DNA from 3 places in the Bradyrhizobium sp. USDA 4461 genome. Region 3 is predicted to be linked to each of the others. Evidence: riboswitches for the same ligand, from Rfam matches in the RefSeq annotation. Region 3 holds a riboswitch; each other region holds the start of a gene.

Region 1 (9,763 bases), 6.3 Mb from region 3:
CGGGACCGCGGCCTGCGCCAGCGGCGGCGGCAGATGACCGATCGTCACCGCACCGATCCGGCACTTGGCCTGCGCCGCCTCGCCGGGATCGTTGACGATGAAGGGATAGACGACGGGCAGATCGCCGATCAGCGCCTCCGGCCAGCACACGGACGACAGCGCAACCGATTTGCCGGGCAGCCATTCCAGCGTACCATGCGCGCCCATATGGACCACGGCATCGATGCCCTGCTGCCGTAGCCACAGATAAAACGCGACATAGGCATGGCGCGGCGTGCGCGAGAGATCGTGATAATCGGCGTCGCGCTGGCCAACCTCACCGCGCTCCGGCTGAACCACAATGACCGACTTCCCGCATTCGATCGCGGCGAAATGAAAGGCGCCGTCTCGGCAATCCGGATCATCCTCCGGCGCGCCCCATGCGCGCGCGAGATCGTCCTGCAGCTGCTGCGGGAGGCTGGAGATCGCCGCGCGATAGTCGGCGACGCCCCATGTTAGTTTCGAGCGGAGCAGCACCTCGCCCAGCGACTCCACCGGCGCAAGATCAAATCCCGCGGCCGCGAGATCGGCCAGCAATGTCTCGACCGAAGCAAGCGCATCGAGGCCCACGGCATGCGCGATCTGATGCGGACGGCCCGGGTAGTTCGAGAGCACGAGCGCGAGCGTCTTGTCTTGCGCCGGCTTGCTCGCAAGCCGATGCCAGGCTGCGACGCGCGCGACAACAGCTGCGACGCGCTCGGCATCCGGCCGATGTGCCAGATGCGCGAACTGCAGCTCAGGATCGCGCTCGCCCGGCGACTTGAAGCTCACGACGCCGGCAAACAGGCGGCCGTCGACCTCCGGCAGCACGACATGCATCGCCAAATCGCCGGGCGAAAGGCCACGCAGCGACTCCGTCCAATCCTCGCGCCGCGCCGTGGATAGGGCGACCTGGAACACCGGACACGCTACGGCGTCGAACGGGCTCGTGCCGTCATCGCCAGCCGCGGAGAACGCGGTTGCGTTGACAATGGCGGCCGGCGTGGATCGCGCGAACTGCGCGCGCAGCCAATCGGCGACGCCAGCCGCCTTCAGCGACGTGACGAAGACGCCGTGGGCATCGAATCCCTTTGCCCGCAATGCATCGATCAGTGCATCGACCGGCGCCGTGTCGCCGGCCGCCAGATACGAACGATAGAAGGTCACCAGCACGAGCGGCCGGCCATCCGACGCCGGCAGCGCCGCGACCGCACCGCGCCCGGAATCGTAGACGCCGATCTCTGGAAGATCGATCTCACCGACAACAGGTCCGGCATAGAGCCCGGACGCCAGCGCCAGTTGCGCGATCACGGCCTGTGCGGCAACCGGCCCGCCCTTGTCGCACAGCGCTTTCAGGCGACGCAGTGTCGAGACCGGCAAGGTCGAAAATTCATCAAGTCGCAGATCGTCGCGTCCGTCCGCCGGCAGCACCACCAAAGCGATGCCGCGTTCCTTTGCCAGACGGTGCACCGCGGCCAGCCCGTATGACCAATAGGGCTCGCCGCCGATCAGCCGGATCAGGATGCCGCGCGCGTGCGACAGCGTCCGCTCGATATAGGTGTCGACCGACAGCGGATGGCGCAGCTCCGCGAGATTGGCGAGCCGCAGCGGCGGCAGCGCGGCGCGGCCGCGACGCCAACCGGCCGCGAACGCAGCGAGATCGCTGTCGGAAAACGACAACACCACGAGATCGGCCGGATCCTGGCCGAGGTCCCTTGGCGTTGCGGTCTCTTCAAGGCCGCGGCTCTCGCGGAAGACGACATGCATCAGACACCAAGCCGCGCCCTGATCGCGGATTCATCGATATCGCCGTGTTCGCCGATCACGACCAGCTTCGACTGCCGCGGGCGCATGCCCCAAGGCATGTCGAACTGATGCCGCACCCGCTCGCCGACCGATTGCACCAGCAACCGCATCGGCTTGCCTTCGACCGCGATATAGCCTTTGGCGCGCAGCACGTTCTGCTCGCGCGCCAACCCCTTGATCGAGGCCACCAACGCATCGATATCCGTAACCTCCGGAAGATCGATCACCACCGAATTGAAATCGTCGTGCTCGTGCTCCTCCTCGCCGTCGTGATGCGAGGGCCGTGACGCGAGGTCATCCTCCGCCGCCGCCTCAAGGCCCAGGATCACGCGGGCATCGATGGCACCGTCGACGATCGGCAGCATCGGCACCTCGCGCGGCATCTCGGCCGCGATCACTTCTTTCGCCGCCTTGATCCCCTCCGCCCCGGCGAGATCGGCCTTGGTCAGCAGCACGACATCGGCACAGGCGATCTGGTCCTCGAACACCTCCGACAGCGGCGTCTCGTGATCGAGATTCTCATCGGCCGCGCGTTGCGCGTCGACCGCGGCCACGTCAGGCGCAAAGCGGCCGGCGGCGACGGCCTCGGCATCGGCCAGCGCGATCACGCCGTCGACCGTGATCCGCGAACGGATCTCCGGCCAGTCGAACGCCTTGACCAACGGCTTCGGCAAAGCGAGGCCCGATGTCTCGATCACAATGTGATCGGGCTTCACCGGTCGCGCCAACAACTGCTCCATCGCCGGGATGAAATCGTCGGCGACGGTGCAGCAGATGCAGCCATTGGCGAGCTCGACGATGTTCTCGCTCGGGCAATTGGCATCGGCGCAGGATTTCAGGATGTCGCCATCGACACCTTCGCTGCCGAATTCGTTGACCAGCACCGCGAGCTTCTTGCCGTTGGCGTTGCGGATCAGGTGCTGGATCAGCGTCGTCTTGCCGGATCCGAGAAAGCCGGTCACGACGGTGACCGGAACCTTGGCGAGGGTAGTCATTCGGCGGCCTCCGGCACGACGGGAAGAGGTGGAATGCGGGCGAGCGATTGCTTGCGGAAGATTTCGGGACGGCTGCGCCACGGCACGATGCCGTCGGGCGCCGCCGCATAGGCGGACGCGCCGGCGATCACATCCCTGGCATTGGCTTCGGATAAGCGGCCGTAGACATAGGACCATCGCCCCGGCGCGCTGAGCGCGACCGAGCAGCCCTGGCTGCAGGCCGACAGGCACTCGACCGGAACCAGATTGATATCATCGGGCACGCCGGCCTCGACGAGCGCGGCATGCAGGCGCGCACCGGGCGCGGCCTCACCTTCGCCCAGCGTCTGGCCGGCGCGGCAGGTGATACAGACATGAAGTGTAACGCTCATCGCCCTTCCTGGATTGACAACGGGAAGCGATGAGGCACACGAACCGATGCGAACAGGTTCGTTCCCCGTCGCGGAACACCCCGTCCGCCGGTCTCACAACTGCTGCGCTGGCAGGTCTCCCGGCTTGCGGAGCAGGATTTCTCCCTTCGATCCCCGCCTTCCCGATCCCTTTGGGGAATCAGTGGCTTTGGGCATCTCTCCGGTCACGGTCGCGGGGGCGGCTGCTTTTCAGGCCCGACTTGAGCCCTATCGCATTCCCTCTTCGCCTGTCATAGGACAGGAACCAACGCGGGCCCACCATTCGTCCGCGGCTCGAACTTGTCAAGCCGAAGGAACGCCATGACGTCTGAAGGAAACGGGGCCGAAGACGAGATCGTCAGCAGCGAGGCGTCGCTGGACGCGCGCCACGCGACCAAGATGGCGAAAAAGAAGGTCGCCCGCGACAAGATCATGGCGACCAAGAGCGGCGAAAAGGGCCTGATCATCGTTCATACCGGCGCCGGCAAGGGAAAATCGTCCTCGGCCTTCGGCATGATCGTGCGCTGCGTCGCGCACGGCTTTCCCTGCGCCGTGGTGCAATTCATCAAGGGCGCCTGGGATACCGGCGAACGCCGCCTGCTCACCGGGCATTTCGGCGACCTCTGTCAATTCCACGCGATGGGCGAAGGTTTTACCTGGGAAACGCAGGATCGCGCCCGAGACATTGCAGCCGCCCAAGCGGGCTGGGAAAAGGCCAAGCAGCTGATCGCCGACCCGAGCCTGCGCATGGTGGTGCTCGACGAGATCAACATCGCGTTGCGCTACGACTATCTCGCAATCGCCGATGTCGTCGAATTCCTCACGACGTCGAAGCCGCCGATGACGCATGTCGTGCTCACCGGACGCAACGCCAAGGACGAATTGATCGAGATCGCCGATCTCGTCACCGAGATGACGCTGGTGAAGCATCCGTTCCGCTCCGGCATCAAGGCGCAGCCGGGCGTCGAGTTCTGACGGACAGCACCATGGCGCGCGCGTTGATGATCCAGGGAGCGGGCTCGGACGTGGGCAAGTCGCTCATCGTCGCCGGCCTCGCGCGCGCCGCCACGCGACGCGGCCTCCGCGTGCTGCCGTTCAAGCCGCAGAACATGTCGAACAACGCGGCCGTGACCATCGACGGCGGCGAGATCGGACGCGCGCAGGCCTTGCAGGCGCTCGCCGCTGGCGTCGAGCCGCACACCGATATGAACCCGGTGCTGCTGAAGCCGGAAACCGATGTCGGCGCCCAGATCATCGTGCACGGCAAGCGGATCGCGACCGCCCGCGCGCGGGACTATGCCGCCATGAAGCCGTCGCTGATGGGCGCAGTGCTGGAGAGCTTTGAGCGGTTGAAGGATCGCGCTGACCTCGTGCTGGTCGAAGGCGCCGGCAGCCCGGCCGAGGTTAACCTGCGCAAGTCCGACATCGCCAATATGGGCTTTGCGCGCCGGGCCGACGTCCCGGTGGTGCTGGTCGGCGACATCGACCGCGGCGGCGTGATCGCGCAGCTCGTCGGCATCAGGACGGTGATCGATCCCGACGATGCCGCGATGATCCAGGGTTTTGTCGTCAACAAATTCCGAGGTGATCTCTCGCTGTTCGATGACGGCTACCGCCTGATCGAAGCCCGCACCGCCTGGCGCGGCTTTGGCGTGCTGCCGTGGTTCGCTCGTGCCGGCGAGTTACCTGCCGAAGATGCGGTCGGGCTCGGCGAGGCGCGCAAGCCCGGCCAGTGCAAGGTCGCCTTCCTTGCGCTGTCGCGGATCGCCAATTTCGACGATCTCGATCCGCTCAAGCTCGAGCCCGGCGTCGATCTCGTGATGGTCCGTCCGGGCGAAGCCATCCCCGGTGATGCGCGGCTCGTCATCCTGCCCGGCTCGAAATCGACCCGCGGCGACCTTGCCTTCCTGCGCGCGCAAGGCTGGGACATCGATCTGCTGGCGCATCATCGCCGCGGCGGCCATGTGCTGGGTCTGTGCGGCGGGTACCAAATGCTCGGACAGAGCGTCGCCGACCCCGAGGGGATCGAGGGTCCTGCCGGCGAAACGCGCGGCCTCGGACTGCTCGATGTTGCGACCACCATGACCGAGCAGAAGACGCTGACTCGCGTCAGCGCGGTGCATGCCGCGACCGATCAGCCGATCAGCGCCTACGAAATCCATATCGGGCGCACCGACGGGCCAGATCGCGCACGGCCATTTTCATTGCTCGACAGCATGGCTGAAGGCGCGGTGTCCGCCGACGGGCGCGTTCACGGCAGCTATCTACACGGCCTGTTCACCTCGGACGATTTCCGCAAGGCCTTCCTCGCACGGCTCGACATCCCCGCCGCTGATCAGCCCTATGGCGCCAGGGTCGAGAGCGCGCTCGACGCGCTGGCCGAACACATCGAGACCCATCTCGATGTCGAAGGCCTGCTGGCGCTGGCGCGCTAAACCGACAGCGCAGCGGAAAGACGTGACCATTCAGCCTCGCTGCCCGGCAGGCCCAAGCGCAGCCAGCCCGGCTTCTGCTGGAAGACGCGCGACCAGATTTGCGCACGGGCCAACTTCGCCTGCGCAGCCAGCGCATCGCCGACGTCGTAGAGGCGAAACAGCGGCGTGCCGCCGACCAGCTTCCAGCCCTGCACTTGCGTTTCTGTATCGAGCCTGACGCAGTCATCCGCCAGACGTGCAGCGGTGGCCTTGGCCCAGTCCTGATCGAGCAAGGCGCGCCGTCCGATCGCAATTGCGGCGCCCGAAACCGGCCATGGGCCCACCATCGCGGCAAGCGCGGTGATGACAGCCTCGCCGCCAACGGCGAAGCCGAGCCGCAGGCCGGCGAGCCCGTAGAACTTGCCGAATGAGCGCAGGATCAGGAGGCCTGCTCGTCCCGCTTCCGGTGCAAGCGACAGGTCGGGCACGGCATCCGCAAAACTCTCGTCGATCACGAGCCGGCCGACGCGCGGCAGCAGCGCGAGCAGTTCGCGCCGGTCATGCTGCCGTCCATCGGGATTGTTCGGATTGACGACGACGGCAAGATCGGCGCCCGCGAGCGCGGCGAGATCGGACACCTCGGCGACATCCCAACCTGCCGCCGACAACACCGCGGCATATTCATTATAGGTCGGCGCCAGGATGCGCGCGCGTCCGCGCGGCGCCAGATGGGGCAACAACTGAATGGCGGCCTGCGCACCGCCCATCGCCACGATCGGCGCCTCTGTCCCATAGGCATGACGCGCGGCGGCGTGCAGCGATTCAATCTCGGATCGCGACGGCAACGCGCTCCATTGCCGCGGCTCCACATCGACCAAGGGATAAGGCACCCGATTGATCCCGGTCGACAGGTCGATCCATTCTTCCGCAGCGCCGCCGAAGCGTTGCCGGGCGACGTCGAGATTTCCGCCGTGCTCTTGCATGTGCCGCTCTTACAGCAACGCCAGGGCGACGAACACCCCGGCCAGCAGCATCATGGCATGACGATAAAGCTGCAGCCCCGCGAAGATGTCGACGGCAAGCGGATCACGCGCCCCCTCATTCAGCCACGGCTCATCCGCGACGTGACCGTGATAGATCCGGGGGCCGCTGAGCCGCACGCCGAGCGCGCCGGCCATCGCCGCTTCCGGCCAACCGGCATTCGGCGAGCGATGGCGGCGCGCATCGCGCAGCATGCATGTCCATGCCCACGAACGGTTCGGGGCGAGCAGCACGAACAAGAGGCCGCTCAACCGTGCCGGTATGAGATTGGCGAGATCGTCGATCCGGGCGGCGGCCCAGCCGAAGGCCTCGTGCCGCTCGCTGCGATGCCCGATCATGGAGTCCAGCGTGTTGATCGCCTTGTAGCCCAAAATTCCCGGCAGGCCGAACAGCGCGCCCCAAAACACCGGCGCCACGATGCCGTCGGAGGCATTCTCGGCGAGGCTCTCGATGGTCGCGCGCGCGATGCCAGCGTCGTCGAGCGTTGCCGGATCGCGGCCGACGATCTGCGCGACCGCCAGACGTGCGGCCGCAACGTCGCCGGAGGCGAGCGGACTGGCCACCGCAGCGATGTGGTCATGCAGCGAGCGCAACGCCACCAGCGGCCACGCCAGAACACCCACAAGAACAACGCGCACCCAGCCAGATGCGAGCATGGACTGAACCGCCCAACCGATTGCCGTCGCCGCTGCGATCACCAGGATGGCAGCCGCAATGCCCGCCCCGCGCCGAAGCGCAGGCGCGTCAGCGTCCCGGTTCCAGCTGCGGTCGAGAAGATTGATCAGCCGGCCGAGCCAGGTCGCGGGATGCCCGATACGGGCAAACAACGCGGACGGCCAGCCGATCAAGGCATCCACAGCCATCGCCACCGCCATCGCTCCCGCAAAAAACACGCGCCTTCTCCTTGCCGCGATCCCCTGATGCGCAAGGCATCGGCCGAGTGCAAGCCCTCCGAGGCAGATTTCGGCTTTGTGTTTCCCCGCGATTGGTGGTTAGAGCGGACGTAACAGGAGATCATATGGCCGTCATTCTGATCACGGGTGGAGCACGCTCCGGGAAAAGCCGGCGCGCCGAGCTGCGTGCGCAGAGCTTTCCGGGACAGCCGGTCTATATCGCCACCGCCGAGGCGCTCGATGCCGAAATGGCGGAGCGGATATCAAAACATCGCGCGCGGCGCGGCAACGACTGGATCGAGCGCGAGGTGCCGCTCGACCTCGTGGAGGCACTGGCCGCGACCGATGGCGGCGGCGCAAGGCTGGTCGATTGCCTGACGCTGTGGCTGTCCAATTTGCTGCATGCAGAGCGCGATTGGTCGCGCGAGGTCGCGCGGCTGGCAGAAGTGCTGCCGCGGCAGCACAGCCCGGTCATTTTCGTCACCAACGAGGTCGGTCTCGGCATCGTGCCCGACAATGCACTGGCGCGAATGTTTCGCGATGCCGCCGGCTTGATGAATCAAACCATCGCCGCTGCGGCCGACGAGGTCGAGTTCGTCGTTGCGGGCCTGCCCATGAAGCTCAAGTAATGAAGCTTGAACGGACTCCGAGATCGAACCAGCCCAAGGCGCCACAATGATCTCATTCGACGACACGTTTCGCCGCCAGCTGCACGAGCTGTTCGTGTGGCGGCGCGACGTGCGGCGCTTCCGCACCGATCCGCTGCCGGATGGCACGATCGAGCGGCTGATCGAGATCGCCTGCCTGTCGCCGTCGGTCGGGTTGAGCCAGCCCTGGCGGTTCGTCATTGTCGAGGATACGGCGCGGCGCCGCGCTGTGATCGACGACTTCAAGGCCTGCAACGCCGATGCGCTGCGGTCCTATTCCGGCGAGCGCGCCACGAAATATGCCGCCCTGAAATTATCGGGCCTCGAAGAGGCGCCCGGGCACCTCGCCGTGTTCGCCGAGAAGAGCGATCAGATCGGCTCCGGCCTCGGGCGCGCGACGATGCCGGAGACCTCCGACTACTCCGTGGTGGCCGCGATCTGCTCGATGTGGCTTGCCGCGCGCGCCGAAGGCATCGGGCTCGGTTGGGTCTCGATCCTCAATCCGTCCCGCATTCACGCGATCCTGGAGATTCCGGCCGCCTGGAAATTCATCGGCTATCTCTGCATCGGATACCCCCAGGCCGAGTGCAACCGTCCAGAACTCGAGCAGGCCAAGTGGGAATCGCGGCGAGGTCCGGATGAATTCACTATCCGGCGCTGACCAATCTGCGGGCGGAAGCGGCACCGCGACCGGCGGCGTTCACTGGCGCATCGACATCGCCTCCGTAATTTTTCCCCTCCCGGAGCATAACGCGATCTGCGCGGTGCATCGCGGCGCCTTCCGGACGCTGCTCGGCGCCGACCCGACGCCGCCCGCCTGCCTCGGCTATTTCGCGCGCTATGAACATGCGTTCAGGGCCGCGGCAGCCGCAAAAATCCTGCGCAAGCGTATCCCTGTTGGAACAAATCTGCATCTTACCAGTCGCGACATCGCCCGAAAGCTGCTAGAAGCCGACCAAATCGAACGTGGAGAGCGATCATGAGCCAGTCCCAGACCGCGCAAGCCCAGCATCTGCCGGTCGCCACAGGACAGGTCGGCCGGCTTGCCCAGTCCCTGATGGCGATGACGCTCGGCCTGTTCATCGTCGGCGTGGTCGGCTTCTCGCATATCGACGTGATCCACAACGCCGCGCACGACGTGCGCCACTCCAACGCCTTCCCCTGCCACTGACTCGTCGGCATGAGCACGTTCCGCTCGATCGTCTTCTCGTCAGTCATTGCCGGATTCATCGTCGGCCTGATCGTCACGGCGGTCCAGCAATTCGGCACCGTTCCCCTGATCCTCCGAGCCGAGGTCTATGAGAAGGCGCCCGCGCACAAGCACGAAGCCGCCGCGTCACCGCACGCCGTCCTGGTGCACGATCATGCAGACGCTGCGCATGCTGCGGAGGCCTGGGAGCCGAAGGACGGCCTGGAGCGCAATCTCTATACGGCAGGCGCGAACATCCTGACCGCGATCGGCTTTGCGCTGCTGCTCTGCGGCTTCTTTTCGGTGCGCAGCGGCGCCACCGGCGAGGCGATCTCCTGGCATGAGGGCCTGATGTGGGGCCTTGCAGGCTT
Region 2 (9,763 bases), 580 kb from region 3:
CGCCCTATCCGGGAATCGGCGCCGGCCTGCTGCCCGGCGGCATGCTGCGCGAAGTGGCGGCCGCGACCGGCCGCCGCGTCGTGTTCTTCTGCGCATTCGGCGAGCGCTCGGCGATGGCGGTGGCCGCCGCGAAGAAGGCGGGGCTAGCCAACACCGCGCATATCGAGGGTGGCATCGACGCCTGGAAGAAGGCCGGCGGGCCAGTCGTGATGGGATAGTCGAGCCAACTGCGCGCGTATGACCATCACCGTCACCCTGAGAGCTTGTGACGGATTCGGCTCCTGCGGAGTTTTTGGCGGCTGTTCGTCGCAGCAATTGGCAGGTTTGAGTTCGAGTTCGGCGATGACCCGTTGTTTAGGCTCTGGAGAGGCGGTTGCCTTGCAGGATGTTGTTGACGAGGGCGTACCAGAGCACGACGGCACGGACCTTTTCGATGCCGCGCACGGTCAATTGCCGCAGGTCCCAATTGCGCCAGCGGGCATGGATGCACTCGCAGATCGACCGGGACCTGTATCGGGCCTTGCCCTCTTTGCTCGCCATTCGCGCACGCCAGGCCAACACCCCCGGACCGTCGCCGCGCCGCGGTAGATAGGGATCGGTACCGTGCTTGGATTGAGTGGGCGGACAAAAGATATCGATGCCCTCGGCATAGGCCCATTCGATGTCCTCGGCACTGCCAAAGCCGCCATCGACGAGATGGTCCTTGGGCAACCCTCCGGGCCGCGCACGCTGCCGCTCCAGCATGGGACGCATCAGGCCGCGATCGGATCCGATGTTGCAAATTCTGGTGTCGACGACGATCTGCTCGCCGGCCACGCTCGTCACCTGCACGTTGTAGGCGGGGCGGAAGCCGCCGTTCGCCATCTTCATGACCCGTGCATAGGCGTCCGTCGTGGAGGCCCGCGGCTCCTTCGGCGTCTTGCCGTTGCCGCGACTTTCTTCGCGCTCCTTGCGCTGCTGCTTGATCTCGGCGAGCGCCGTCTGCGCCGCCTTCACCCGCGCGCTGCGTTCCCGCGCGGCCCGCTCCTTGGCTGCCCGGGCACGCTTATTGCTGGCGTCCGAGCGTGTGTCGACCTCGCGCTTGAGGTCTTCCACCACGGCCTCAGCCTGCGCCAAATGCTTATCCAGCGTCGCCTCGCGCCGGAACGAGGCCGCCCCGGCGCTGGCCCGGACCCGCATGCCATCCTGCGCCAAGGTCTCCAGATCGACGAGACCGGCCTTTGCCAACGCTGCCAGATGCTCACTGAGCAGTCGGTCAAGCAGATCGGCGTTGCCGACCCGGAAGTCCGCCAGCAGGTGATAGTTCACCGACACCCCGCCGCACAGCCAGCGATAGGCATCGTGGCTCTCGCACAGCCGCTCCAACGCCCGCGCGCTGCCAACGCCTTCGCTGGCGGCATAGAGCCACAGCGCCAGCAAAAGCCGGGGCGAGGTCGCGGGGTGACCGGGACGATCGCCGCGAGCCTTGATCCGGTCCTCCAACTCACTCAGATCAAGCTCTTCGACATAAGACCAGATCAGCCGCACCGGATGGTCTTCCCCGATCAGGCTCTCAATATCAACCGCTCGCAGCGCAATCTGGTCGCGCTGGGGCTCACGCAGCCGCGGAGCGCCGGGCAAGCCCGCTTCGACTGATGGCTTCGCCTGCTCCGGCAGGTCCCCAAACAACTCATCGGCAGCCAACATCACCTCCCGCGAATCCATCATCGCCAGAGAATCACACCGCGCCGGCTTTCGGCTATAATGCTCGCTGAAACCCCAAAAAAATCACACCCTCTGAGGAGCCGCGAAGCGGCGTCTCGAAGGGTCGACGGCCACGCCGCGTCCGCGAACATTTGGAGAGATCCGGGCCGTGCATCCTTCGAGACGCGCTTCGCGCTCCTCAGGATGACGGGACTTAGATGCGGGGCACATCAACTACCGCGTCACGCGCTGCAATTCTTCCGTCAGCCGGTCCAGCGCATCCGCCAGCATCACGCCGCCACACACTGTGAGCCGCTCGGGCAGCACGATGCGCCTTCGCTCCGGATAGAAGCGCTCCAGCGCCGGATGCAGCAGGAAGGCGCGGCCCTCATCCTCGGCGCGATCGCCAGCCTCCGATACCAGGATGAAATCCGGCCGCAACTTCACGATGGCCTCGAGCGAGGCAAAGCCGCCCGCGCCGAGGCCGAGCTCACCGGCCGCATTGGTCAGGCCGGTTGCCGCCAGCAGCGAGTTAATCAGGCTGTTATCTCCCGACACGAAGCCACGCCGCTCCAGCGGCAGCACGCGGTAATGATGCGCGCTCGCCACCGCACGCGCCCGCGCGATCGCCGCATCGAGGCGCGCGATCTCCAGCTCGGCGCGATCGGGATGCTGCACCACATCGCCCATGGCGCGGATTTGATCCCTCACCTCGTCCAGCGTGCGCGGTACCGTGAATTCGGCGAGGTGCAGCCCGTGGGCCTTCAGCAGGTCACGCGTCGCGCGTTTGTCGAACAGGCTGACGACGACGATGTCTGGCTTGAGCAGCAGCACGTCCTCGGCCTCGCCCGACAGGCGTAGAAAGTTTCGCGCTTTCTCGGCTGCCCAGGATTGCCAGGCATCGCGCGAAAAGCGGCTGAGGCCGAGGATCTGGTCCGGGTCGGCGAGCGACAGCACGAGCTGGTCGCTGCAGACATTCATCGAGACGATGCGCGGGCCGGCGGCGGACGCGGCACCAAGCGACGTGATCCATGCCGCCGCGGCCAAGGCTGCGAGACGCCACGCGCACATCAGACGTCCGCCCATGGCACGATGACCGCCTCGCGCCGGAATTCAGCGCGGTAGGCGCTGACGCGGAATACGCTGGCGAGGACTGCTTCCGACAGTGCCTCATCAGGCGCGCCCTGCGCCGCCAGCCGCCCCTCCGACAGCACCAGCACATGATCGGCGAAGCGCGCGGCGAGGCCGAGGTCATGCGTCACGACGATCACCAGCACGCCGGTGTCGGCGACGTTGCGCAGCTTCTGCATCACGTCGATCTGATGGCGCGGATCGAGCGAGGCGGTCGGCTCGTCGGCGAGGATCACCGGCGCCTCGACCGCGAGCACCCGGGCCAGCGCGACACGGCTGCGCTCGCCGCCGGACAGCTCGGTGACGCGGCGATCGCGGAACTCGGTGACATCGACGGCCTGCATCGCCCGCAGCACCGCCTCCATATCCCCGGGCGACAGCCGCGCCGGATCGGTCGCGCCATGCGGATAGCGGCCGAGCGCCACGATATCGCGTGCCGGCAGCGGCCAGTGCACCATGTGCCCCTGCGGCAGATACGCAAAACGTTTCGCACGCTCGCGCAGCGGCAATGACGCCAGAGCCTCGCCGCCAATCCTGATCTCGCCGTCAGACGGGATCAGGCCAGCCAGCGCGCGCAACAGCGTGGTCTTGCCGGCGCCATTCGGTCCGACCAGCGCGACCAGGTGACCGGCCGCGAGCGACAGCGAGACATCGTGCAGCACCTTGCGGCTGCCGAGCGAGGCGTTGAGCGCTGTGGCGGAGAGCAGCGTCATGCCACGCCTCCGCCGAGCGCGCGGCGCTCGCGCATGATGAGGTAAAGAAAGAACGGCACGCCGATGATCGAGGTCAGCACGCCGACCTTGATGTCCGAGGTCGAGGGGATGATGCGCACCGCGATATCTGCGGCAAGCAGCAGCGCCGAGCCGGTCAGCGCGCTCGGTACCAGCAGCCGTGCCGGATCATGACCGATCACCGGGCGCATCAGATGCGGCGCGACGAGGCCGATGAAGCCGATCGTGCCGGTCACCGCGACCGCGCCGCCGACGCCGAGCGCGACGCCCGTGATGACGAAGAGCCGCAGCCGCCCGACATCGACGCCGAGACTCCGCGCCGCCTCCTCGCCGAGCGTCAGCACACGAAAGGCGCTCGCCTGGCTGAGCAGGATGGCCGCGCCGGCGACGATAAAGGGCAGCGCCAGCGCCACATGCTCGAAGCTGCGGTCCTCCAGCGAGCCGAGCAGCCAGAACGCGATCTCCAGCACCACGAACGGATTGCTGGAGAGGTTCATCACCAGCGCGGTCGCGGCACCCGCAAAGCTCGAGATCGCAAGCCCCGCGAGGATCAGGATCAGCAGCCCGGCATTGCGACCGGCGATCGCGAGCAATGCGAACACCGAGCCGAACGCGGCGATAATCGCCACCGCCGGCAGCGCGTAGTACCGCACATCGGCGAGGCCGAGCGCGATCACCAGCACCGCGCCGAATGCCGCCGATTGCGGCGCGCCGAACAGCGACGGCGAAGCCAGCGGATTGCGCAGCAGGCCTTGCAGCGCCGCGCCCGACAGCCCGAGAATGCCGCCGATCGCGAATGCCAGGATGGTGCGCGGCAGCCGGATCTCGCGCACAATGACCTGCGCGACGTCGCTGCCGCCCCCGAACAGCGCCTCGATCACCGCGAGCGGCGACAGCCGCACCGGCCCGATGCCGAGCGAGAGCACGCACAGCAGAACCACGAGCGCGAATAGCGCCGCGGTGGCACTCCACCGCCGCCGCGCCGCGATCTCGGCCGCCAAGGCAAAATCCTGCACGCTCATCTCATCCATGCTCTTACAGCGATCGCCGTGGCAGACAAGCGACACCCGACAAAAACCGTGGCCGGGCGGCCATTGCCCGACTTCCGCCGGATTGACTTTGCTGCCCGGCCGAACCCTAGATGACCATGACGGTTCTTTCATGAGATGAAAAGGGAATGCGGTACGGGGAAACTTCCCCAACGCCGCGGCTGCCCCCGCAACTGTATGCGGTGAATCCTTCGTCACAGGCCACTGGGAATCTCGGTCCTGGGAAGGCGACGAAGGGTAACGACCCGCGAGCCAGGAGACCTGCCGTCAGCCGTGGTCACACGCGAGGATGCCGGTCGGGGAGTACAGGCATGAGCTTCACCTGATGCTGCAAGCACATGGTGAGACTGCTTCGCGGTGACGTGCCACTGACGTTACCGAGGTCTCGCCTATGTTTTCCTTCCCACCCGATCGGCGCCGCGCGCTTCTGCTCGCGTCGACGATCATCTTGCCGACGATCGTCCTTTCAACGGCGCGGGCGCAGCAGGCGCCCGCTCCCGATCAGCTGCCCGCAATCGAAGTCAGCCGATCCGGCGACCAGAACGTTACCCGCGCCAAACCGCCCGCTGACGAGACCCCGGCCCCACGCCGCCCGGCGCCGGGCACCACGCAGAGCAGCAACGCGGGCAGCGGCGCCGGATCGAACTCGGCTGGAGCCGGCTCGGCCACGGGGACCGGCGGCAGCAGCGGCGGCCGCCAGTTTGCCGGGGTCGTCGGCTCCTCCTCGACCGTGATCACCGCCGACGACATCGCGCATTCGCCGTCGCAGTCGCTGCCGGAAATCCTGGCGCAGGTGCCGGGCGTGCAGCTGCAATCGCTCTATGGCGGGCCGAACGGCGCCAAGACCTCGGTTGACCTGCGTGGCTTCGGCGCATTCGCGACCGACAACACCCTGTTCCTGCTCAACGGCCGCCGCCTCAACGACGTCGACAAAGCCGGCTTCGATCTCACCACGATTCCGCTCGATTCGATCGAACGGATCGAGATCGTCAGCGGCAACAGCGGCGCGGTGCTCTATGGCGACAACGCGGTCGGCGGCGTGGTCAACATCATCACCAAGGCCGGCGCCGGTGGTCCACCAGCCACGATGCGCGCCGAGGCCGGAGTTGGCTCGTTCAACACCCGGATGGCCGCGGTCTCCGCGGCTCTCAATTCAGGACCGTGGTCGACCTCGTTCTATGGCAGCGGCATCAAATCCGACGGCTACCGCGTCAACAATGCGCTCGACCAGCGCAACGCCGTCGGCAACGTCAACTACACCACACCGGATCTCACCGCCTTCGTCACCGTCACCGGCAGCGACCAGAAGCTCGGCCTGCCCGGCGGACGGCTGGTCGATCCGTCGATCGGCGTCAACGAGTTGCTGACTGATCGTCGCGGTGCGGCGACGCCGTTCGACTATGCGAACCAGCAGACCGCGAGCGTCACCACCGGCTTCACCAGAACGCTGGTGAACGGCGTCGACCTGATCGTCGACGGCGGCTGGCGGCAGCGCGAGACGCAGAGCGGCTTCTTCGGCACCGTGCCGACCATCAGCTTCGCCTCGACCTACAATGACGCCGCGCTGCAGACCTGGTCTCTGACGCCGCGGCTCAGCGTCAAGAATGTCATGCTGGGCATGCCATCCACGATCCTGACCGGCATCGACTATTACGATTCGACCTTCCGTGAGGCACGCGGCGCCTATCAGGGCGTCGATCCCACCCACGTCTACAACATCGAGCAGCAGAGCGTGGCCGGCTATTGGCAGCACACGTTCGGCTTGCTGCCGACCACCGACTTCTCCTACGGCGCGCGGGTGCAGAACACCCACGTCTCGGCGCGCGATCGCTACGATCCGAATGCGCCGTTCGCTTTCGACACGCAGGCGGCACCGCTCGACAGCAACGAGACACAGTACGCCTTGCATGTCGGTGTCGAGCATCGCTTCACCGACACCTTCTCGGCGTTCGGTCGCGCCGCGCGCGCCTTCCGCACGCCCGATGTCGACGAGCGCGTCGCATCGGGGCCGGCCTTCGATCCGCTGACATTCGCCCCGATTCCGCAGAATTTTCAGCTCAAGACCCAGACCTCGCAGGACGTCGAGGGCGGCTTCCGGGTCAAGACCGCTCGCTTCCAGATCCAGACCAGCGTCTATCTGATGGATCTCGAGAACGAGATCCATTTCAATCCGGTGCTGTTCTACAATGTTAACCTCGATCCCACCCGCCGCTACGGCTCCGAGACCAGTGCTTCGCTGAAGATCAGCGACACCGTCACCCTGCGCGGCGGCATGGCGATCACCCGCGCGGTATTTCGCGAAGGCATATGGGCCGGCAACGACGTGCCGCTGGTGTCGCGCAGCACCGGCAATCTCGGCGTAACCTGGAACATCTGGCAGAACTATCTGGTGTTCGATGCCACCGCGCGGGCCTGGAGCTCGCGCATCATGGACAACGACCAGGCCAACACCCAAAGCAAAATCCCCGGCAACGCCACTGCCGATATCAAGCTGAGCGGACAAGTCGACCGCTTGTTCTGGTCGCTGAGCGTCAACAACCTGTTCAACGCGCTGTACTACGACTACGCCATCGCGAGCTCGTTCACGGAAGGCCGCTTCTCGGCCTATCCGCTGCCCGGCCGCACCTACATGGTCAAGGCCGGCGCGACGTTTTGAGAGCATGATCCGGAAAAAGTGGGGACCGGTTTTCCGAAAAGATCATGCTTAAACAAGAGAGGGTGTGGCGGGATGTGACCCCGTCACGTCGTCTGCTCACATGACGAGCGCTCGCAAACTGGAGTAGAATTGCCGCAGCTGATTTGACCCGTACAGGGGAAACGCATGGCCAAGGCCGGAAAGACGAGTAAGGGCGGCGCCAAGATCAACGAGAAGACCGACGACAAGGTTAAGGTGCCTCCGCCGCCTGCATCAAAGCAGGACGACGAGTATTACGAGGATGGCGACATCGCCACGCCGAAGCTCGACCGCTACGGCAATGATGACGAGCCGTTGTGAGGGATAAGCGATATATGTCGTCGTCGTCCGGCGAAAGCCGGGACCCAACCACAGGATTGAATTGTTGAAGCGCGCTGTTGTCCCAGCACGTCGTAACAATCACCGCTGGTGGTTATGGGTCCCGGGTCGCGCTTCGCTTGCCCGGGACGACGTGGGATGGAGCTAACCGAAATCCTCGCTCTCGATCTTTGCAATACTCCCGCGATCGAGCAGATGCGCGCCGAAGCCGCCGCGCGCCAGCGATGAGGCGATCGACGGCGAGGCCAGCAGCAGCGCGGTGGTCATCGCCAGCGGCACGGCGCTGAGCCAATCGAGCCGCACCGGCGTCAATTCCTCGGTGCTTGCCCGGTAGAGGCCTCCGCCCGCGGCGATGCGGCCGCACTCCCGGATCAGGTCGCGCCGCGTGCCGTCGCGCGATGCGCTGCCGAGCAGCGCCTGCATGGCCAGATGCGTCCGCACCCCGGCGCGGCTCTCGGCCAGCGGCGTCGGCGCTTCATCGAGAGAGACGCGCAGCAGCAGGTCGACCAGATCGGTGCCCGACCGGTACGCATTCACAGGCTCGACCAGCCGCGGATTGCAATCGATCAACAGCGGCGTCGCGCTGTCGAGCGGCATGATGACGTCGACCGAGAGCGCGCCATGCCAGCCGAGATGCGCACCGATGGTCTCGAGCGCGGCGCGGATTGCCGGCCGGCTCACGCTCTCCTTGATCGCCTCGCCGCCGCCGACACCGGCCGCGATCTGCCGGTAAGCGTGGAAGCCGATCAGCGTACCGCCCGAGAAGACCGACTGCGCCTTCTCGACCGTGCCGGTGATGAGATCCTGCGCCAGCACCTCGCCGGCAAAGTCGCCGGCGGAGTCGAGATCGTAGAGCGCGCGGTTGAGATCACCGGTGTCGCGCACGAACCAGATGCCACGGCTCGCCGTGCCGACCGACGTCTTGACCACGGAGGGAAACCGCAGGCCGTCGCGCAGCTCGTCGGCCGAGTTCACAATGCGGGTCGGCGGCTGCGGCAGGCCGAGCTGATCGAGCAGGCGGCTGAAGCCGGCCTTGCTGTGCACGGCGCGATAGCTGGTGAAGTCCGGCAGCGCGAGACCGGTATGCGACGTCAGCCGCGGCGCGGCGCGGGCGAACAGAAAACCCTGTTCATGGGTCGGCAGCAGCACGTCGAAATGCTGCGACGTCAACAGGCGCTCGACGAAGCCGAGATAACCGGCCGGATCCGACCGCAGCGGCGGACAATGGTGATATTTGCGGACAAAGCGGGAATAGCGCGCCAGGCACCAGCGCGAGGGATCGCAGACCTCGACATGATGGCCGGCCAGCCCCAGGATCGTGATCGCCTCGCGGCCGGAGGTGCTGGAGCCCTCCGACACCAGCACGCGGAGCGGTTTTTTGGTGTCGATCATGGCCGATCATCACCGCGCCGCTGCACTTTGTCGCCGCCTTTAATGCCGCATGTGTCGATCCGGCACGCCTGCGCCGGGGGCAGCTATGCGCCCGCGTTCATGGACAATTAGCGGCCAGCCTCTATTTTCGGCTGGCCCTGCCGGGCTTTGGAAAAAGTGGGTTGTCACTGATATGGTCGACATTCTGGCCGCACCGCAGCAAGCGAAAGCCGACAGCACGCTGCGCACGCTGACCGGGATCTCGGTCGCCCATTGGGTCAGCCATTTCCACATCTTCGTGCTGCCGATGCTGTTCCCGTTCCTGAAGCAGCAGCTCGGCGTCGGCTATGTCGAACTCGGCCTGGCGCTGACGGTGTTCGCGGTGGTCTCGGGCCTGACCCAGGCGCCGATCGGCTATCTCGCCGACCATATCGGCGCGCGCAAGATCCTGCTCATCGGATTGACGGTCGGCGGCTGTGCGCTGATCGGGCTCGGCCTGCATCTCAGCTACAGCTCGCTGATCGTTTGCGCGGTGCTGCTCGGGCTTGCCAACAGCGTCTACCATCCGGCCGACTACGCCATCCTCTCGGCCCACATGGACGAGGCGCGGATGGGCCGCGCCTTCTCGATCCACACCTTTGCCGGCTTCCTCGGCGGCGCAGTGGCGCCCGCGATCATGGCGGCCCTGGTCGCCTCGATGGGCGGTCTCGGCGCGCTGATCGTCGCCGGCGCGGTCGGCCCGCTGGTGGCGCTGTTCCTGATCGTGCTCGGCATTCCCGATGCCG
Region 3 (9,763 bases):
TCGACTACGAGACGCTGAGCGACCGCGCGACCTTCTCCGCGATGAATCGCCCGGCGGAAGGCGTGCGCCATCTCGTGGTCAGCGGCCAGCCGCTGATCAATGATGGCGTGCTCGACGTCGCGGCGCGTCCCGGCCGGCCGGTGCGCCGGCCCGTCACCGGAGGCTGAGGTGGCGGTCCCGATCCTGCTGGTCGCGGGCTTTCTCGGGGCGGGCAAGACCACGGTCGTCAACCATCTGCTGGCGCATGCGCAAGGACGGCGCATCGCCGCCGTGGTGAATGATTTCGGCGCGATCAATATCGATGCCGAGTTGATCGCGGGCGCCAGCGACGGCGTGGTCAGCCTGAGCAATGGCTGCATCTGCTGCACGCTGGAGGGCGACCTGCTGCGCACGCTCGCCAGTTTGCTGCGGCGTGATCCGTGTCCCGAGTTCATCGTGATCGAGACCAGCGGAATCGCCGATCCCGCGGACATCGTGCGCAATCTGATGGATCCCGTGATCTGGAAGGAGGCGCCGCTGGAGACCGTGCTGTGCGTGGTCGACGCCACGCAGCCGGTGGCCGCGCTGGACGATGCGCTGCTGCGCGCGCAGCTGCGGGCCGCCGATATGGTGGCGCTGAGCAAGGTCGATCTGGCCGATGCAGCCGCGTGCGCCGCGATTCGCGATGCCGTGCGCGTGGTGCGTCCGGCGGCGGTGATCGTCGATGCCGTGCATGGCGAGGTGCCGACGGAGCTGCTGTTTCCGGCGGATCTCGATCATCTGCCCGCGCCGCGCGAGACCGCGCCGCGACGGCCGGTGTCCGACCGGTTCGAGACGCTGAGCTGGACGTCGGAGCGGCAGGTATCGCTGCCGCGCCTGCAGCAGGCGATCGGCAAACTGGCGCCGAAGCTGGCGCGCGCGAAGGGCTTGTTCGAGACGGTCGAGCAGCCCGGACGGCTGACGGTGTTTCAGCTCGCCGGCGGTCGCGCGACCTTGGCTGCCGGCGGCGTGCCGGCGCCCGGCGTGCCACGCACGCGGATCGTGTTCATCGCCGAGATGGGCGCGCTCTCGCGTGCGGAGATCGATGAGGTGATGCAGGGATGCGTCGCGTGACATGAAAGCATGCGTGCGACAATCGCATCGAATTGACAGCCATGCCGACTGCACCTATCGTTTTCGCCGACGGTTCCCTTCGGGGATCAAAAGGGAATGCGGTGCGAGGGTAACCCCAATGCCGCAGCTGTCCCCGCAACTGTAAACGGCGAGCCTTTCGTCAAATTTGCCACTGGGCTATCCGCCCGGGAAGGCGTCGACAGGCGATGACCCGTGAGCCAGGAGACCTGCCGTCAGTCGTGGTCACACGCGAGCACATCGGGCGGGGGCGTCCTGGTGGGATCGGAGCACTGCCTTTTCGGCAAGGCCCCAGTCCGTGTTCGCGGTGACGTGCCACGTTACCGCGAGCCGTTTTCATGTCTCCGTCCTCTCCCGTTGCGCGCAAATGGCGCCTCGGTCTCGTCTGCTCCCTGTCATCGTTGCTGCTGCCGGCCGAAGGCTCGGCACAGACAGCTCCAACCACCAGCCTCGATCCGATCGAGGTCTCGCCCTCGGCCTCAGCGAAGCCGAAGCCTGCGGCGCGAGGCCAGAACCCGGCGGCGTCGTCGCGGCCGCGCGCGAGACCCGCAGCATCAGCGGCAGCGGGCGGCCCACCGCGTGCTGCAGCGTCGGGCACATCGGGGACGGCACCACCGACGCTCAACGCCACCACGCCAGGCAGCACCGGCAGCCGCCTCAACCTGACGCCATTGCAGACACCGGCCAGCGTCGAGATCGTCACGGCGCAGACCATTGCCGAACGCGGCCAGCACAATGTGCTCGATGCCGTCACCCAGAACGCGGCCGGGTTCATCGCAACGCCGGCGCCCGGCAATGGCGGCCTGTCGTTCAGCACCCGCGGCTTTGCCGGCAGCAACTCGGTGATGACCTTGTATGACGGCACGCGCTTCTATGTCGGCTCCGGCACCTTGACGTTCCCCTACGATACCTGGTCGACGCAGCGCATCGAGGTGCTGCGCGGTCCGGCCTCGGTGCTGTACGGCGAAGGCGCGATCGGCGGCGTCATCAACGTGATCCCGAAGAAGCCGCTCAACACATCGTATAACGAGGCCGAGGTCTCGCTCGACAGCAACATGACGCGGCGGCTCTCGGTCGACAGCACCGGTCCGATCAATCCCAATGTGTCGTACCGGATCAACGCCACCGGCAACATGTCGGCTGGCTGGGTCGATCGCGACAAGACCTCGAATGCGGTGGTCTCCGCCGCCGTCCGAGTGCAGGCGTCGGACAATCTCGCCTTCACGCTGTCCGAGGACTACGGCGACCGCAGCCCGTCGCGCTATTTCGGCACGCCGCTGATCAACGGTTCGATCCAGGACGCGCTGCGCTTCAAGAATTACAACGCATCAGACAGCGCGATCCGCTACCAGGACAGCTGGACCCAGTTCAGGACCGAATGGGATGTCGCCGACGGCATCAAGCTCAACAACACGCTGTATTATCTGGCCAGCGAGCGGCACTGGCGCGACATCGAGAACTACAGCTGGAATCCGAACACCCGGCTGATCGATCGTTCGAGCTATATCGAGATCTTCCATGACCAGAAGCAGTTCGGTAACCGGATGGATGCGACCTTCAGCGGTCGCGTGTTCGGTCTCGCGAACCAGGTCGTTGCCGGGTTCGACGTCAACCGGATCGACTTCACCCACATCAACAACTCGCCCTACGGCGGCGCGTCGTCGGTCAATCCCTACGTGTTCGATCCCGGGTCGTTCTTCGCGACCACGACGGCGACGACGCCGGGCTTCAATGCGGTCGTCAATCAATATGCGCTGTTCGCCGAGGATCGCCTGTCGCTGACCGACCAATTGTCGCTCGTGACAGGCGTCCGGTACGACCGGCCCGAGGTCGATCGGACCGACTACAAGACGCCGGCGAACAGTTTTGAAACCACGCTGTCGGGAACCAGCTGGCGCACCGGGCTGGTGTACGAGCCGATCAAGAACCTCGCATTCTATGGCCAGTATGCGGTCGGCGTCGATCCGGTCAGCAACCTGATCTCGCTGTCGACCTCGCAGAAAACGTTCCAGCTCGCGACCGGCAAGCAGGCCGAGATCGGCGTCAAGCAGTCGTTCTGGGGCGGCCGCGGCGAGTGGACGCTGGCCGCTTACGAGATCGTCAAGACCGGCCTGACGATTCCTGATCCCAGCAATCCGACCGCCGGCCTGGCATTGCAGATCGGCCAGCAATCATCCCGCGGCGTCGAAGGCTCGATCGGACTCGCGCTGAACGACGGCTGGCGTGTCGACGCCAACCTTGCGCTGCTGCGCGCCCGATACGACAACAACAGCCAGGTGGTCGGCGGCAAGATCGTCAGCTACAACGGCAATGTTCCGGTCAACGTGCCGCAGCAGGTGTCGAACGTCTGGCTAACATGGGATTTCGCGCCCAACTGGTCGGCCTATGGCGGCGTGCAGATCGTCGGTGCGATGTACTCCGATCTCGCCAACAGCCAATTGCGGCCGGGCTACAACGTGGTCAATGGCGGCATCAGATGGAAGCCTGATGACCGCACCACGGTCGCGTTCCGCGTCTACAATCTGTTCGACAAGGTCTACGCGGCGACCTCGAACGGCACCGGGCAATGGCTGCTGGGCACGCCGCGCACCGCCGAACTGTCCGTCAACGTGAAGTTCTGATCATGCGCAACGCTCTGATCCGGCGAGCGCGGCGATGGCTCTATGTCGTCCATCGCTGGATCGGCATTGCGACGTGTCTGCTGTTCGCGATGTGGTTCATCTCCGGCCTCGTCATGATGTATGTGGCGTTTCCGCGCCTCACCGACAGCGAGCGGCTGTCTGCGCTCCCGGTCATTTCGTGGGGCAAGGTGCGAGTCGCACCCGATCGCGCGATGGCGATCGCGGGGATGGAGCGCTATCCCCGCGATCTCCGGCTCTCGATGATGGACGATGTTCCGGTCTATCGCGTGACCGGCTGGAAGGGAGGCTCCGTTACGATCTCGGCGATCGACGGTGCTGTCATCGACCATGTCTCGCCGGATCAGGCACTCGCGGTCGCTCGCCATCATCCGCATGCGGTGCGGCCGCAATTGCTCGATACGGTGACACGCGACCAATGGTCGGTCACCGCACGCTTCGATCCGCTGCGGCCGCTCTATCTGATCGGCCTTGGCGATCCCGATGGCACCGAGCTCTACGTCTCCTCACGCAGCGGCGAGATCGCGCTCGACACCACGCGGCGGGAGCGTGTCTGGAACTGGCTCGGCTCGATCCCGCATTGGATCTATCCGACCGTGCTGCGCAAGGACGGGGCGCTGTGGCGGGATGTCGTGCTGTGGATCTCGGGCGTCTGCCTTGTGGTCGCGGTCACCGGCTTCTGGATCGGCATCCTCCGCCTGCGGCTGACGCGCCGCTACGCCGACGACGCCGTCTCGCCCTATCGCGGCTGGATGACCTGGCATCACGTCGCCGGCCTGATCGGGGGCATCTTCGTCCTGACCTGGATGTTCAGCGGCTGGCTGTCGCTCAATCCCGGCGGCGCGTTCTCCGCTCGCGGCATCACCCGCGAGATCGCGAGGAACTATAGCGGCCACGACGCGCCGGACATCGTGGCCGACTTTCAGTCGACGCCGTCAATACCGGCGGTGGAGGCGCGCTTCGTCTGGATCGGCGGACGCCGGCTGATGCTGCTCAGTGACGGCAACGGCGGCCGGAGCCTCGCCGATCCCGTGACCGGTGCGCCCGCGACGCTCGCGCAGGACGAGATCATCGCCGCAGCGCGCCACGCCATGCCGGGCGCTGTGATGATATCGGCGCGACGGCTCGATGAGCCGGATGCCTATTGGTACACGCTGCACCAGGCGCGCGAGCTTCCCGTGCTGCGCATCGTCTTCGACGATCCCGCCCGCACCTGGCTGCACGTTTCCCCCATCACCGCCGAAATCCTCGATCGCAGCGACGACAGCCGCCGTTCCTATCGCTGGCTGTTCAATGCGCTGCACAGCCTGGATTTTCCGTTGCTGCTGCGCATCTCGCCGGCGCGCGATGTCGTGGTGTGGCTGTTGTCGGCGGTCGGCATGATCATCTCGATCAGCGGCATCGTGATCGGCTGGCGCCGGTTGCGGCGGCCGAAGCTGCAAAGCAGGCGCGTGTCTGCGAGCCCCGCGCGGTCGAGTTCATAGCCGCAGCTACTTGACCGTCAGGTGCACGTCCCGACCGGGCAGTTCGGGGGTCCATTCCAGTGCAAATCGCTGGGCGGCAATGATCTCATAGGTCGAAAGCTTGCCTGCGACCGCATCGCGGAACCGAACATAGGCCTCGCGTTGCCGCCCGCCAGTGCGGGCCGCCGCCAGATTGAGCCATTTGTAGGCCAGCACGTAGTCGTTCGGGACGCCGTGGCCCTTGTCGTACAGCAGGCCGAGCATCGCTTGCGCGAACGGGTCTCCCAGCATCGCGCCGCGATAGTAGCAATCGGCGGCGGCGGCGTAGGCCTGCGGCACGCCGAAGCCATGCTCGTACATAAAGCCGAGCAGGCCGAGGGCTCTTGCATTGCCGCGTTCGGCGGCCGGCGAGAGCTCGCGAAACGCCTGGGCATAATCGCCGCGATGGAAGGCGGCCGTCCCGCGCGCCGCGATGTCGGCGCTCGCGGCTGAAGCGGTCAAGGCCCAAAGCGCGATCGCGGCAGAGGCGCAGTAGCTGGTCCGTTGCGCACACATGCGGAGCATCCTGTCGTCCGGCTCAGTGATAGCTGGTGGTGATCGGTGCATTGGTCGATGTCGTGGCGATGCTGCCACGCAACTTCGATCGCAGCTCCTCGGCCACGACCTGGGCGTCGGTGCCGTTGCGGATGATCTGCGGGCGGATGAAGATGATCAGCTCGGTGCGCTGGGTACCGTTGCTCTGATGTCCGAAGGCATCTCCGAGGCCGGGAATCTGGTCCAGCACCGGAAGCGCATTGCGGGCGCCGCTTTGCTGTTCGCTGATCAGGCCCGCCAGCAGCACGGTCTGGCCGTTGGCCACAGAAATCTGGCTCTTGACCCGCCGTTCCGACACCGTCGGCGTCAGGTTCACCGTGCTGCCGCTGCTCTGGGGAACGTTGCTGATCTCCTGCTCGACATCGAGCCGCACCGTGCCGTTCACGCTGACGCGGGGCGAAACCTTCAGGATGATGCCGGTGTTGCGATAGTCGATGGTGTTGACCACCGTGTTGCTGGTGGTCAGCACCGTCGCGCTGCCGGTCGACACCGGGACGACGTCGCCGACCTGCAAGGTGGCGACCTGGTTGTTGATCACGACCAGCGAGGGATTGGACAGCACCTTGACGCTGGTGACGGCGTGCAGCGCGTCCAGGATCAGGCTTGGCTGCGTCGCGTTTCCGATCAGGAAATTGAAGCCGGGAAAGGCCTGGTTGATGTAGGCATTGGTGAGCGAGCCCGCGGCGCTGACGATCCCGGTGGTCGCATCCGTCGTGGTCGCGGGCGCCGCGGTTGCCTGAGTGCCGAGGATCGAGCCGGTGTTCGGCTTCAGCCCGAGGTTCTGGCTGGTGAGGTAGGTCTGCACGCCATAGGACAGGGTATTGTTGAGCGTGACCTCGGCGATCGTGGCGTCGATCGCGACCTGGAGTTGCGGCTCGTCGATCTGCAGCAAGGTCGCCTCGATGATGCGATAGTTGGCCTGGTCGGCGTAGATCAGCAGATTGTTGTTCACGACGTCGGGCGTGATCCGCACGTCCTGCATGACCGGCTGACCGTTGCCGCCGCTGGCACCGCGGCCGCTATCCAGCGCGGCGTTGTTGCCCTGACCTTGATTGTTGGGATTGTTCGATTGGCCGCCGGCGCCAAATCCCTGGCCGAGACCCTGGCCCGTCGAGCCGGTCCCTGACGTGCCGCGGGATGCGAAGCTGCCCATGCTCGAATTCGAGCCGTTGTTGTTGTTGAGCGACAGGCGGTCGGCGACGCTCGAGCTCGACGAGGTGCCGGAGCCGGGCGCGAGCTGGCTGTCGGCGCTGTCGAGCAGATTGCCGGACGAGCCGCCGAGGAACATGTCGGTCAGGACCCGCGCGATCTGGCGCGCATCGCCGTATTTGACGCGGTAGACATGGACCGTGGTGCGCGCGGTGTCGTTGCGGTCGAGCCGCTTGATCCAGGTCGCGGCCGTATGCAGCATGTCCGGCTTCTTGGTCACGACCAGGATCGCGTTGAGGCGCGCAATCGGCATGAACTTGATGACGTTCTGGCTGAGCCCGTTCTCGCCGGAATCGACGATCTTCTCCAGCTCGGCGATGACGGGCGCCGGCGAGCCGCTCGAGATCGGGAAGATGCCGACCGATTGGCCGCGCATCCAGTCGACGTCGAAGCTGAGGACGGTGTCGACCGCGGTGCGGCGCTCGGCGCCGGTGCCCTGGATCAGCAGCAGGTTGCGGGTCGTGTCGGCGCGGATTGCGCCCGCCCTGGTGGCGAAGCTGTCGGTCAGCTTCAGCAGGGTCTGGGCCGACACATATTGCAGCGGAACCACCGAGATGCCGAAGCCGGGTTCCGGATTGGCCGCCGCGGCATCGACGCGGCCGCCGCCGACGGCGTCGCCGAGCGGCGTCAGACGATAGCCTGCCGTATCCTTGAGCAACACCACGCCGCTGAGGCGGAGCGCATTCTCAAGCACGAAAACCATGTCGGATTTCGGCACCGGGCGGACCGACACCAGGCTCACCGTGCCCTGCACCCGCGGGTCGATGGTGTAGCCGACATGCAGGATGTCGCCGAGCACGACCTTGGCGACGGTCGCCACCGGCGTGCTCTCGAAATTCAGGTCGAAGCCATTGCCATTCGATGCCGGTTGCGGCCGCGCGTCGACCACCGCGGTGACTTCGCTGCCCTCATACATCGCGGCGCGGACGCTGCCGTTCTGGCTGCCCTGTGTCCCTGCCAGCGCGTTCACCTGTTGCGGCTGGCGCGGCAGCAGATCCAGCGAGCGTACCTTGTCGGTGACGTCGAGCTGGGACGCATCGACGCTTTCGCTGACCGTCGCGGAATTGCACGACGCCAACAACCCCATTGACGCCAAGGCAAAAATGGCTGCCAGGCCGCCACGGATCGTCGGGCAGCGGCCCACTGTGCCTACGCGTTGCATGAAGGCCCTTCGCTCTTACTAACTGATATTGCGATTGTCTGCGACGATCGGTCCTACCCCGCAGGGACTCTTAGCGATCGAACATGACAGAAATAAATTGGTTACATGATTGTCGTTCGCGACCCTCCCCACGCCCCGCACCAAAATCGTGCACCGTGTCCGCGATGCCACGTCAAGGTTTCTTGAGTGCGGCGAGCGATCTGACTTCGCACAGCTGTCACACTTCGGATCGATAACCGCAGAACTGCCGGGAGCCGAATGCGGCGGCACGCAGCGGCCCTTGGCACGGACTGATCCGGGATAGTGTGGCGGGATATAGGGAATGGCCAACGACCTGTCCGTTCGGTTCGTGGATTATCTGCGTCAGAACAATCACCTGGCGCCGGTCGACGGATCGGCTGAGCGGACCGGGCCGGGGGCCGACGTCAGGCAGCTGAAGCTGTGGGAGATCACCAGTCTCTCACCGACCGAATTCGCAGACGAGGCCGCGCGTTTCTTCGCGCTCGGCCGTCTGACGCTTCAGGACATGACCTCGGCCGAGCCGCTGGTCGGGTCGTTCTCGCCGCGTTTCCTGCGTGAGACCATGGTCTATCCGTGCCGGACGGCCGGCGGGGTCACCGTGCTCGCGGTGGTCGATCCGACCGACCAGGCGACCTTGCGGGCGGCACAGATCGTGCTTGGCGCCGGCATCGAGGTGAAGGTGGCGTCGTCGGAAGACGTCGCCATCGCGCTGAACAACGCCTCCAGCGCCGAGGAGACCGAAGGCGCCGATCCGGCGGCGGCGCTGCCCCGCGAAGACGACATCGAGAGCCTGCGCGATCTCGCCAGCGGCGCACCGGTGGTGCGCGCGGTCAACGACCTGATCGAGAAGGCCGTCGAGCTCCGCGCCAGCGACATCCATATCGAGCCGTTTTCCGCGGGCCTCATGGTGCGGTTGCGGATCGACGGCCTGCTGCGGCCGGTCGCGGCGCTGTCGGGTGTGCTGCCGCAGGCGGTGGTCTCCCGCATCAAGATCATCGCCAACCTCAATATCGCCGAGCGTCGTTTGCCGCAGGATGGCGCGGCACGGCTGCGGGCCGGGCGGACCGACATCGATATCCGTGTCGCGATCATGCCGACGCAGCATGGCGAGTCCTGTGTCATCCGTATCCTGCCCAAGGATCGCGGCCTGCTGGTCGTCGAGAAGCTCGGGTTTTCGGAGCCCGACGAAGCCAAGCTGCGTCGGCTGTTGAAGCTGCCGCACGGCATGGTCGTGATCACCGGGCCGACCGGCAGCGGCAAGACCACGACCTTGGCGACGATCCTGTCGATCCTCAACGAGCCGAGCCGCAAGATCCTGACGATCGAGGATCCGGTGGAATACGAGCTCCCCGGCGTCAACCAGTCCCAGATCAAGCCGGCGATCGGCCTGACCTTCGCCACCGCGCTGCGTTCCTTCGTCCGCCAGGACCCTGACGTGATCATGGTCGGTGAAATCCGCGATTCCGAGACGGCGCATGTCGCGGTGCATGCGGCGCTGACCGGGCATCTGGTGCTGACGACGCTGCACACCGAGACCGCGGCTGCCGCGGTGCCGCGCCTGCTCG

Evidence for each region. Region 3 has a riboswitch for cobalamin ahead of ACVINW_RS06220 (TonB-dependent receptor). Riboswitches for the same ligand answer to the same signal wherever they lie in the genome.
Region 1: another riboswitch for cobalamin. It lies ahead of ACVINW_RS35800 (DUF1636 family protein); the one in region 3 lies ahead of ACVINW_RS06220 (TonB-dependent receptor).
Region 2: another riboswitch for cobalamin. It lies ahead of ACVINW_RS08950 (TonB-dependent receptor); the one in region 3 lies ahead of ACVINW_RS06220 (TonB-dependent receptor).

The regions. Positions count from the first base shown of each region.
Region 1 covers NZ_JBSRXM010000001.1:7,604,434-7,614,196, forward strand. The annotation lists gene cobN (cobaltochelatase subunit CobN) at 1-1,785, opposite strand, end outside; gene cobW (cobalamin biosynthesis protein CobW) at 1,785-2,819, opposite strand; gene ACVINW_RS35800 (DUF1636 family protein) at 2,816-3,190, opposite strand; cobalamin riboswitch at 3,283-3,493, opposite strand; gene cobO (cob(I)yrinic acid a,c-diamide adenosyltransferase) at 3,530-4,183, shown strand; gene ACVINW_RS35810 (cobyric acid synthase) at 4,195-5,643, shown strand; gene cobD (threonine-phosphate decarboxylase CobD) at 5,640-6,605, opposite strand; gene cbiB (adenosylcobinamide-phosphate synthase CbiB) at 6,615-7,538, opposite strand; gene cobU (bifunctional adenosylcobinamide kinase/adenosylcobinamide-phosphate guanylyltransferase) at 7,682-8,185, shown strand; gene bluB (5,6-dimethylbenzimidazole synthase) at 8,232-8,864, shown strand; gene ACVINW_RS35835 (hypothetical protein) at 8,842-9,186, shown strand; gene ACVINW_RS35840 (CbtB domain-containing protein) at 9,183-9,374, shown strand; gene ACVINW_RS35845 (CbtA family protein) at 9,384-9,763, shown strand, end outside.
Region 2 covers NZ_JBSRXM010000001.1:1,887,449-1,897,211, forward strand. The annotation lists gene ACVINW_RS08925 (MBL fold metallo-hydrolase) at 1-218, shown strand, start outside; gene ACVINW_RS08930 (IS1182 family transposase) at 355-1,686, opposite strand; gene ACVINW_RS08935 (ABC transporter substrate-binding protein) at 1,918-2,754, opposite strand; gene ACVINW_RS08940 (ABC transporter ATP-binding protein) at 2,754-3,527, opposite strand; gene ACVINW_RS08945 (FecCD family ABC transporter permease) at 3,524-4,567, opposite strand; cobalamin riboswitch at 4,680-4,877, shown strand; gene ACVINW_RS08950 (TonB-dependent receptor) at 4,986-7,250, shown strand; gene ACVINW_RS08955 (hypothetical protein) at 7,416-7,589, shown strand; gene ACVINW_RS08960 (hypothetical protein) at 7,752-8,999, opposite strand; gene ACVINW_RS08965 (MFS transporter) at 9,172-9,763, shown strand, end outside.
Region 3 covers NZ_JBSRXM010000001.1:1,307,682-1,317,444, reverse strand. The annotation lists gene ACVINW_RS06230 (amidohydrolase family protein) at 1-167, shown strand, start outside; gene ACVINW_RS06225 (CobW family GTP-binding protein) at 169-1,092, shown strand; cobalamin riboswitch at 1,146-1,341, shown strand; gene ACVINW_RS06220 (TonB-dependent receptor) at 1,449-3,731, shown strand; gene ACVINW_RS06215 (PepSY domain-containing protein) at 3,734-5,233, shown strand; gene ACVINW_RS06210 (tetratricopeptide repeat protein) at 5,240-5,767, opposite strand; gene gspD (type II secretion system secretin GspD) at 5,790-8,102, opposite strand; gene ACVINW_RS06200 (GspE/PulE family protein) at 8,500-9,763, shown strand, end outside.